One region of the Ferrimonas sp. SCSIO 43195 genome, then DNA from elsewhere that is predicted to be linked to it. Evidence: predicted binding sites of a transcription regulator. Region 1 holds the regulator's gene; the other holds the start of a gene.
What was found. Region 1 encodes sigma-54, which starts transcription at its own class of promoters, with help from an activator protein. Its sites were predicted from a motif close to GTTGGCACGNNNNTNGNNT; they were not measured.
Positions count from the first base shown of each region.

Region 1 (5,338 bases):
AGCAGGCGGGTGCGAATCTCATCCGCCAGTTGATGCACCGACAGGTTGTCGGTATGGATGCTGTGGTCGGCCAATTGCCGAATCGGCGCCAGCATCTCGGTCTCCGAAGCGATGGCCTGGGCCAGTGAGATGCCGGTCTGCGACAGCGGATGCAGCCGCCGGGTCTCGCTGTAGCGCTTAATCAGGCTGCTGTCGGAGGCATCCAGAAAATAGATTTGCCAGTCGACGCTGTCCGGCAGTCGCTTCAGTTCATCGGGAATGCTTTCTGCCTGCTCTGGCAGGTTGCGAATATCCAGACTGACCGCCAGTGTGGAGCAGCGATCCACCATTTCATTGACCAGGGCCGGCAGCATGCTGGCCGGCAGGTTATCGACGCAGTAGTAGCCCAGGTCTTCCAGAACCCGCAGGGCCACGGATTTGCCTGCGCCGGAGCGGCCGGAGAGGATAATCAGTTTCACGAGGTCACCAGTTGATAGATCTCATGGTCATCGGCCGATTTGCGCAGCGACCGACAGATGTCTTTGTTGTCCAGCACCTTGGCCATGGAGGCCAGGGTCGACAGGTGCTGTTTGCAGTTGTCTTCGGGGACAAACAGGGCAAACAGCAGATCGACGGGTTTGCCGTCGATGGCATCAAAGGGGATCGGCTCGTCGCATTTCACGAATACGGCGATGGCGTGGTCCACGTTCGGCAGGCGGCCGTGGGGCAGGGCGATGCCTTTGCCAATGCCGGTGCTGCCCATCTTTTCCCGGGCCAGCAGGCTTTCAAACAGCTGCTGCGGGTTGACGTCGGTGTAACGCTGGCTGGCCAGCTGAGAAATCAGCTCCAGGGCGCGTTTCTTGCTGGTACCCGGAGCGGCGATGGTGGCACACTCCGGGCTGAGTATCGTCTCAATATCCATGGTCAGTGACGTGAAATTTTCTCTTTATGTTTAAGGACTTGCCTGTCGAGTTTGTCGATCAGACCATCGATGGCGGCGTACATATTGCTGTGGTTGTGGGTGGCATAGACCTCCCGGCCGCTCAGGTGCAATTTGGCTTCCGCGGTTTGCTGCTGTTTTTCCACATTCAGGACCACATGCACGTTGGAGATGTGGTCGAAGTGGCGCTCTAACTTATCGAACTTGGTATGCACATAGTCTCTTAGGGCCGTGGTGATTTCGACGTGGTGGCCGGTCAGGTTAATCTGCATATGGGTTCCTCCTTAGTTAGCCGTTTACAGGCTTTTCCTCTGATTTGAGGGAGCAATAGACAGGGCTTCTCGGTATTTGGCGATGGTGCGCCGTGCGACCTTGATTCCCTGTTCTGCCAGCAGCTCCGCCATCTTACTGTCGCTGAGAGGCTTCCTTGGGTTCTCTGCAGCAACCAATTTTTTAATTAAAGCACGGATTGCGGTGGAGGAGCATTCTCCGCCGTTTTCTGTGCTGACGTGGCTGGAGAAAAAATACTTCAATTCGAAGATGCCACGTGGGGTATGCATGTATTTCTGGGTGGTCACCCGAGAGATGGTGGACTCGTGCATGTCGACCGCTTCGGCGACGTCATTGAGCACCATGGGTTTCATCGCTTCGTCACCGTATTCCAGAAAACCCTGCTGGAACTGAACGATGCAGTTAGCCACCTTCAACAGGGTGTCGTTGCGGCTTTCGAGGCTTTTGATGAACCACTTCGCCTCTTGCAGGTGACCCCGGACAAACTGGCTGTCGGCCTGATTGCGACTGTGGCGACTGAGGGCCGCGTACTGTTCATTGATGCGAATCTTCGGCATGGTCTCCGGGTTCAACTCCACCACCCAGCGGCCTTTTTTCTTTCTGACGGCGACGTCGGGAATGACGTACTGGTCGTTATCGGAGATCAGGGCACTGCCCGGGCGCGGATTCAGGGTCTGAATCAGCTCCATCGACAGCTTCAGCTCCTCTTCGCTGAGGCGGGTTTTGCGCATCATGCCGCGAAAATCCCGGTTGGCCAGCAGATCCATGTGCTCCTGAATCAGCATCTCGGCTTCGGCCTTCCACGGGGTATCGCCGTCAAACTGACTCAGTTGTACCAGCAGGCATTCGCCCAGGTCCCGGGCGCAGACGCCGATGGGATCAAAGCGTTGTACCCGCTTGAGTACCGCTTCCACTTCGTCCAGCTCGACGTCGTCGTCACCCATGGCTTCGAGAATGTCGTCGCTGCTTTGAGTCAGGTAGCCGCGCTCGTCGGTGGCGTCGATGATGGCGATGGCGATGGCGCGGTCGGTGTCCGACATCGGCGTCAGTTCCATCTGCCACAGCAGGTGGTCCTGCAACGAGTCCGAGGTGCTGCCCTGGAACGGCATGTCGTCTTCGCGACTGCCGCTGCTGCTGGAGGTGGGGGCCGAGGTGTAGTACTCGTCCCAGGAGGTGTCGACCTGCAGGTCGTCGGGCATGTCAGTCTGGGACAGGGCTTCGCTGGTGTCGAGGCTGGCGGGCTCTGGGGCCACGTCCAGCTCATTGCCGCTGTCGCTGGCTTCGGGGGCATCCACGTTGGCGGGAGCCGCCAGAAACTCTTCGTCGGCTTCCAACAGCGGGTTGGAGTCCAGCGCCTCCTGGATCTCTTGCTGTAAATCCAGGGTCGACAACTGCAACAGCCGAATGGCCTGCTGCAGCTGCGGGGTCATGGTGAGTTGTTGCCCCAGTTTCAGCTGAAGAGAAGTTTTCATTTACAACAACCCGTCCTTATCCTTGTTTTTGTGTAGTGACATCCAGGTTGCCCTGCCTACCAATTACTATAGCTTGAACTGATCGCCCAAGTATACCGAGCGCACCAGCTTGTTCTCCAGGATGGCGGCTGGCTCACCCTGAGCGATCAACTCACCGTGACTGACGATGTAGGCGTGTTCACACACATCCAGGGTCTCACGCACGTTGTGGTCGGTAATCAGCACGCCCAGGCCCCGGTCTCGCAGGTGTTGGATGATCTTCTTAATGTCGATCACCGAGATGGGATCCACGCCGGCAAAGGGTTCGTCGAGGAGAATGAACTTGGGGTCCGCCGCCAGGGCGCGGGCGATCTCCACCCGGCGCCGTTCGCCGCCGGACAGGCTCATACCGAGGCTGTCGCGGATGTGAGTGATGTTGAACTCCTCCAGCAACTGCTCCAGTTTCTCGACTCGCTGGCTGGTACTCATCCCTTTGCGGGTTTGCAGAACCGCCATCAGGTTGTCGTAGACGGAGAGCTTGCGAAAGATCGACGATTCCTGAGGCAGGTAGCCGATGCCTTTGCGGGCGCGGCTGTGCATCGGCAGCAGGGTGATGTCTTCGCCGTCGATCTGAATGCGGCCGCGGTCGTTTTGTACCAGGCCCACCACCATGTAGAAGGTGGTGGTCTTGCCGGCACCGTTGGGGCCCAGCAGGCCGACGATCTGGCCGGTGCTGACCTCCAGGCCGACATTTTTCACCACTTCCCGGCCCTTATAGGCCTTGGCCAGCTTGTCTGCGGTCAGGGTTGAACGACTCATGGTTGCTGCTCACCTTGCTTAGGGTCTGTCGGTTGCTGTTGCGGGGAGGGCTCAGGTTTGGGGTCCGGCTTAAGATCCGCATCGGCCGGCAGGAAGATGGTGGTGATCTGCTCGTCGCCGCTGCTTTCGGCCAGCAGCTTCTGCTGGTTCAGGTCGTATTGAATGGTATCGCCTTTCACCAGGCTGCCGGACTGGCGCATTTCGGCGTTGTGGCTCAGGGTCAGGATGCGATCCTGCAGGCTGTAACGAATCTCACCGGCTTCCGCTTCCGCCAGTTTGCCGTTTTCCATCATCTGCTGGTAGGTGGCCGGTGTGCCGGTGGCCACCAGTACCTTGACGTCTTTGTTGTCGGTGGCTTCTACCCGCAGTTCATCGGCGTTGATCAGCAGAGTGCCCTGGGAGATGCGCACCCGTCCGGAATAGACGATGGTGCCATTGGGCAGATCGGCATTGGACTTGTCTGCCTTGATCTCCACCTTTTCGCGGGTGTCGCTGTCCAGGGCGAGGGAGCTGGTGCTGGCTACGACCAGCAAGGCAGTGAGCAGCAGTTTAATTGGTTTCATAGATGGCATATACCTGACTCTTCAGTTCTACCTTGTTCAAATTCAAATCGGCCCATAAGCCCTTGGCATTGATCTCAAAGTCCTCTCCGGTGGCCAGAATCTGGCGGTTGGAGGTCATGATCATGGTTTCCAGATCCAGCTCAAGATAGCTGGTGGTTAGGGTCTTCAGCGGTTCATTGGGCTCAATGGCTGTGATGATAACATCATTTTCCAGAACCACATGGCGGCCGTCACTTAACTGTCCCTGTTTTGCCTGGATGCGCCATTGCCCCTGGCTGTCCTGTGGGTACAGCAGGTATTCGGGCTTGGTCAGCCGGGTCAACGCCAGCGACTGGTAATGCTCCATCTCGTCGGCGGCGATCTCGGCGTTCAGGTGTCCCTGTTCCGAGTAGATTCGACTCTTCAGATTTTCGGCAATAAAGTCCGGTTGATAGCTTGGCTTCACCTCGTCGGTCAGTTGGTCCTTGAGGACCATGGAGCGCCAGGTCAGAAACGACGCGGCACCGAACAACAGGGCGATGGCCAGGGCCTCGCGTTTCATACGCTCATTCCTTGGGCATGTTCCAGGGTCCCTTGGGCAGCCATGATCAGATCACACAGCTCGCGCACGGCGCCGAAGCCGCCCCGGGTTACCGTTGTCAGTGTAGCTTGCTTGCGCACCAGTGGGTGCGCGTCGTTGACCGCCACCGACAACCCAGTCAGGGCCATCACCGGGGTGTCCACCAGGTCGTCGCCAATGTAGGCGCACTGGTCATCGCTGACGTTCAGCTGACGCTTCAGCTGTTCGTAAGCTTCGACCTTGTTGTCCACCCCTTGGTGGATGTGTTTTACCCCAAGGGCGGTCATGCGCCGCTGCACGATGTCGGATTTGCGGCCGGTGATGATCGCCACGTCGACGCCACTGGTTTGCAGCGCCTTGATGCCAAAGCCGTCTCGGGTGTGGAACGCTTTCAGCTCCTCGCCATTGTTGCCCAGATAGATGCGGCCATCGGAAAATACGCCGTCAACGTCACAGACCAGCAGCCGGATCCCTTTCGCCAGTTCAAACGCCTGTTGGCTGACAGGACCGTAGAGGGTTTCGATGTGATTCATTACAGCACTCCTGCCTTAAGCATATCCATCATGTTGAGGGCACCCAGAGGTTGCCCTTGCGGGGAGACGCGCACCAGGCCATTGATTTTCTTCTCTTCCATCAGCTTTAAGGCCTCGGCAGCGAGCAGGTTGTCGGCCAGGGTGATGGGGTTGCGAGTCATCACTTCGCCGATGGCGGTGGCGTGAATGTCGATGCGGGCATC
Region 1 is NZ_CP072679.1:4,342,534-4,347,871, reverse strand. It holds gene rapZ (RNase adapter RapZ) at 1-458, opposite strand, end outside; gene ptsN (PTS IIA-like nitrogen regulatory protein PtsN) at 455-901, opposite strand; gene hpf (ribosome hibernation promoting factor) at 904-1,191, opposite strand; gene J8Z22_RS20080 (RNA polymerase factor sigma-54) at 1,216-2,682, opposite strand; gene lptB (LPS export ABC transporter ATP-binding protein) at 2,749-3,480, opposite strand; gene lptA (lipopolysaccharide transport periplasmic protein LptA) at 3,477-4,043, opposite strand; gene lptC (LPS export ABC transporter periplasmic protein LptC) at 4,030-4,584, opposite strand; gene kdsC (3-deoxy-manno-octulosonate-8-phosphatase KdsC) at 4,581-5,135, opposite strand; gene J8Z22_RS20055 (KpsF/GutQ family sugar-phosphate isomerase) at 5,135-5,338, opposite strand, start outside.

Region 2 (5,338 bases), 820 kb from region 1:
GGTGCTGGACGTGGATCACAACGGTGCCATGATCGTGGTGAAGGCCAGCCCCGGTGCCGCGCAACTGATTGCTCGCCTGCTGGACTCCATCGGCAAGCCGGAAGGCATTCTTGGCACCATCGCCGGCGACGACACCATCTTTATCGCCCCCACCAATGCCGACAACATCAACCACGCCCTGGAAACGGTCAAAGACCTGTTCAACTACAAGGGCTAAGCCAAACAACCCAAGAATTAAAAAAGGCCCGCTCAATGCGGGCCTTTTGCTGTTAGTGCGGAAGCTTAGCCAGCCGCCTGCTCCATAAAGTCCAGCGACGGTGCGAAAAACGCCGATCCGGTGACCGCCTGGGTAAAGTTAAGCAGGTGATCGTAATGGCCGTGGCCATCGCCGTGGATCATCGACTTCAGCTGAGCTTCGAAGTGAGCCGGCGTGCGGCAGCAGCTGATGAAGAACAGCCCCTGCTCCATCATGTCGCCGTAAGGCATGCTCTGGCGCAGAATCTCCATGGAGTTGCCATCGGCGTCTTTGAGGTTAGTACGCTTGATGTGACAGGTCAGCGGCTTATCCTGACTGGCGTATTCCTCATTCTCCACCTTGGTACGGCCAATGGTGTCTTCCTGCTGTTTCTGGCTGATGCTGTTCCAGCGCGCCATCTGGTGCTGATACCTCTGGGTATGGATGTAGCTGCCGCCGACAAAACCGGCGTCTTCGTCGCCCACCAACGCCACAGTGCGGCGATGGCTACCCTGAGGGTTCTCGGTGCCATCGACGAAGCCAGTCAGGTCGCGGTTATCCAGGTAGCGGAAACTGCGCACCTCCTCCACCAACTGCACCAGTCCCTTGAGACGGTGACACACCTCCATGGCGGCGATGTGGTTGATGTCGAGACGATCGGAACGGATATGAACGAAGATGTCTACCGGTTGCACCGGGGCTTTGCGGTCGTCTTGCTCGAAAGAGGGAAACGGCCGCAGCTGCTGTGGACGCGCCTCGGGGTAGAGGGTATCCCAATAGTTGGCCCCAATGGCCACAAATCCATTAAAGGCGGAATCGGCATTTTGATCCACCGAGGCCTGCAGCCACACAGCAATCTCGGCCAACACCTTACGCAGGGTCGGCTCGGCCTGATCTTCCGCATTAAACAGCAGATACAACCCATGAAGGTTGCCCTCTGCACACACCCCTCCCTGTTCGCGAGGCATATCGCTCCCTGTGTTTGTGGTCATCGTTGCTCCTGATTACCTAGAATACAAAATAATACCGAACAACATAAAGATATAATCGTCATCCTGTTAGGAAGCCAGTACTTTATCCCGCCGGCATCCGCCCAGTGTGCCTGATGGATCGCGCCCTGACTTTGCTCCAACGCATGAACTGGGGTGAACAAAATGAAAAACCGTCCCTTTTTCCGTCCCCGCCGCCGCCACTGGCGGCCGAAACACAAAAACGCCTTCCGAAGAAGGCGTTGTCAGGGTATCGACAGGGTTCGTGCTTAGTTGCTGCCTTTGACCGTCACGAACTCCGGATAGGCATCGATGCCACAGTCGGCGATGTCCATGCCCCGATACTCCTCCTCTTCGGTGACTCGAATGCCCATGGTCAGCTTCAGAGCCAGCCACACCAGCAGGCTGGCGCCGAACACCCAGGCAAAGATGATCAATGCCCCCAGGGCCTGAGTGCCAAAACCGGCATCGGCGTTGGACAGTGGCACCGCCATCAGGCCAAACAGGCCGCAGACACCGTGTACCGAGATGGCGCCCACCGGGTCATCCAACTTAACTTTGTCCATGGCGACGATGGAGAACACCACCAGACCACCGGCCGACAAGCCAATGACCCCCGCCAGCATCAGCGACGGCGACAGCGGGTCGGCGGTGATGGCCACCAGCCCGGCCAGGGCACCGTTGAGAATCATGGTCAAATCCGCCTTGCCCCACATCAGCTTACACACAATCAATGCCGCTACCGCGCCAAAGGCCGCTGCCGAGTTGGTATTGACGAAGATCTTGGCTACCGCCGAGGCGTTTTCCGCATCGGACACCAGCAGCTGGGAGCCACCGTTGAAGCCAAACCACCCCAACCACAGAATGAAGGTTCCCAGGGTTGCCATCGGCATGTTGGAACCGGGGATGGGGTGCACGCTGCCATCGGCACCGTATTTGCCCTTACGGGCGCCTAAGAGGAGCACTCCTGCGATTGCCGCTGCCGCACCGGCCATGTGAACAATGCCGGAACCGGCGAAATCCACGAAGCCCAATTCAGAAACAAAGCCACCCCCCCAGGTCCAATATCCCTCAACTGGATAGATAAAACCGGTAAGGACAACAGCAAACACCAGGAATGCCCACAATTTCATACGCTCTGCCACGGCCCCGGACACGATGGACATGGCGGTGGCCACAAACACCACCTGGAAGAAGAAGTCCGACTCCAGGGCATGATCCGCCCCCTCGGCCTGAGTGCCAATCAGGCTGCCCAGACTCGGCAACCAGCCCGCTTCGGCGTTATCGACGTACATGATGTTGTACCCCACCAGCAGATACATAACGCAGGCAATGGCATACAGACAGATGTTCTTAGTCAGAATTTCGGTGGTGTTCTTGGAGCGGACCAGGCCCGCTTCCAACATGGCGAACCCCGCCGCCATCCACATCACCAGGGCGCCGGACATCAGGAAGTAGAACGTATCCAGTGCAAATCGTAATTCGGTTACCGTGGTACCCAGTTTTGATAACTCTTCCATGGTTTCCCCCTCCGTTAAATCGCTTCTGCGTCGTGCTCGCCGGTACGAATCCGCACCGCCCGCTCCAGGTCATACACAAAGATCTTGCCGTCACCGATTTTGCCGGTGTGGGCGGCCTCGCTGATCACCTCGATCAGGTGATCCACGTTGTCGGCAGAGGTGGCGATCTCCAGCTTCACCTTTGGCAGAAAATCCACCTGATATTCCGCACCGCGATACAGCTCGGTATGGCCCTTCTGACGCCCAAAGCCTTTGACTTCGGTGACCGTCAGCCCTTCGACGCCGATGCCGGCGATGGCTTCCCGAACGTCGTCCAGCTTGAACGGTTTGATGATTACGCTAACCAGTTTCATGTCCAATCCCTCAACCAAAATCAGTTAACCAATCCTTTACAACTCCCGTGCCAAAAATTTATTTCTTTATATTTCAAAAACATGGATTAAACGACAAAAACGAGCAGCATGGTTATGCACCAAAATAAGCATGGTCATTCAGTGAGTGCCCCAAATTAGTGCAGCCACAGCCACAAAAAAGCCCCGCCGAAGCGGGGCTGGCAGTCACACCACAAACTCAGTCGGTTTTGCCCGGGTAATTGGCGTCCCACTGGGGCAGCACGGTTTTCTTAAACTCGGCCTTTTCGGCCCGCAGTTTCTCCATGTCCAGCCCGACCACCGCCTGGGCCTTGGCCTTGGTGGAGATGTCCGGCACCGGTACCTCGGCCATGACGCCGTTCATTGCCAGCACCCGCGCCAGCATCGCCCGGGCCTCGGCACTGCGCTCCAACGAGGTACCCAGTACCCGCATCGCTTCCGCCGGGTTGTGGGCATGCACCCCGTGTGACGCAATGGCGTAATCCCAACGCCACTGGGCATGGCGGATGGCGGTCAGCGCGTCCTTCATCTGCGCCTCGGTCGCACCGGCATCCCAGGCCGCTTTGGCCTCGAAATGGGCCTTGACCAACTGGTCTTCCGCCTGCAGCTTCAGATCATTGACCTGCTTCTTGTAACCGGCGATCACCTTCTCCAGGGTCTCTTTATCCTGGTCATGACAACGCTTACAGGTGAACTCGAACTGATCGAACGGATTGCCGACGTTGTGATCGGTAAATTTGCGCCCGTCGGCATTGGTGACCTTGGGCATGTGGCAATCGGTACAGGAAACGTCATTGCGGCCGTGAGGCCCGTTACGTGAAGTCTCGAAGCCGGGGTGCTGAGCCTTAAGCATGGGCGCCTTAGACAGTTTGTGGGTCCAGTCCTTAAACTGAATGGCGTCGTAATAGGCCTCCATCTGTTCCACCGAGGTGCCGTTATCCCAAGGGAACTTCACCATCACGTCGGGCTTGGTAAAGTAGTACTCCACATGGCATTGGCTGCAGACCATGGTCTGCTTGTCTGACTTGGAGGCGGTCTTCCACTCCAGTCCGGCGGTCTTCAGGGCCCGTTCGGCAAAGGGCACCGACAGCCTCAACTTAATCTTGTTGTCGTGGCAGTTGCCACAGCCGATGGCATTGGTGATCTGATCGCCGCCCTTGGCCCACTTGCCGTGGAAGTATTCCTTTTCCCCCTCGGTTTCAATCAAGCGTGGCACATCCGGACTCTTGCAGGACCAACAAGCCATGGGCATCGGCCCATCCTCTTTGGTCTTGGGTGCCCCGGTACGCAGGGTATTGCGCAGATCGGTAATGGTGTAGTGATGGCCCCGGGCCTTGTTGTAGTCCTTAGCGAAGCCATAGCCGGCCCACAACACCACCAGCCTGGGGTCTTCACCCAGCACATCCACGATCTCTTTGCTCTGCTCCGTCTGCTGCCAACTGGCATACTGATTCTTAAACTTGGCAAACTTGCTGCTGTCCGCCTCAGTGACCGCCCACGCCCCCATCGGGACACACAAGCCGACCAAAATGGCCATTCGTTTCATCCTGTTCACGATTGCGCTCCACTATTGGTTGTTTGTTTGAATCCAATTACTGCCCACTAAGAATAGATAACCTGAATTATTTCGCCTCCCCGGACGGCGGTGGCTTGTAATTCCAGCGACGAAGGCGATAGGCTTGGCGCACAGTCTCTAATTGTTGCCGCTCCATGACCCGAACCAAAAGCCTGTCGGCCACCGTGCTGTCGCTGATCGTCACCGTCATCTTTATCTTTGGTGGTCTGGCGGCGTTTTCCCTGATCACCCTGATGTACAGCGTCGATGACGCCAAGGCGATCAACGCCTCCGGCTCCCTGCGCATGCGCTCCTACCAGCTGATCTTTCTGGCCAACAGCGAAAGTGGCACCCTGGATAAGAAGATTCAGGAGTTTGAACAGATCCTCTACTCCGACGAACTGGGCAAGGCCCGCAGCTGGTACAACCCGCAAAGACTGCATCAGCAATACGATCAGGTGATGGCCAGTTGGCAGCAGATGAAGCGCTATGCGGTCAACGGCAATTCCCGCTCCTACGTCAACGAGGTGCGCCAGTTTGTTGACCAGATCGATGGCTTGGTGGCGATGCTGGAGCAACAGGCGGAAAACAAGATCATGCTGCTGCTGGCCAGCCAGCTGATGGGACTGTTTACGGTAATGGGCATGGGGTTCTGGTTGATGCGGGGC
Region 2 is NZ_CP072679.1:367,023-372,360, reverse strand. It holds gene argR (transcriptional regulator ArgR) at 1-217, shown strand, start outside; gene J8Z22_RS01820 (Dyp-type peroxidase) at 283-1,227, opposite strand; gene J8Z22_RS01815 (ammonium transporter) at 1,494-2,744, opposite strand; gene glnK (P-II family nitrogen regulator) at 2,759-3,097, opposite strand; gene nrfA (ammonia-forming cytochrome c nitrite reductase) at 3,315-4,622, opposite strand; gene narQ (nitrate/nitrite two-component system sensor histidine kinase NarQ) at 4,826-5,338, shown strand, end outside.
Region 2: a site for sigma-54 is predicted at 3,134-3,152, ahead of glnK (P-II family nitrogen regulator). Genes of this name have one in related genera too.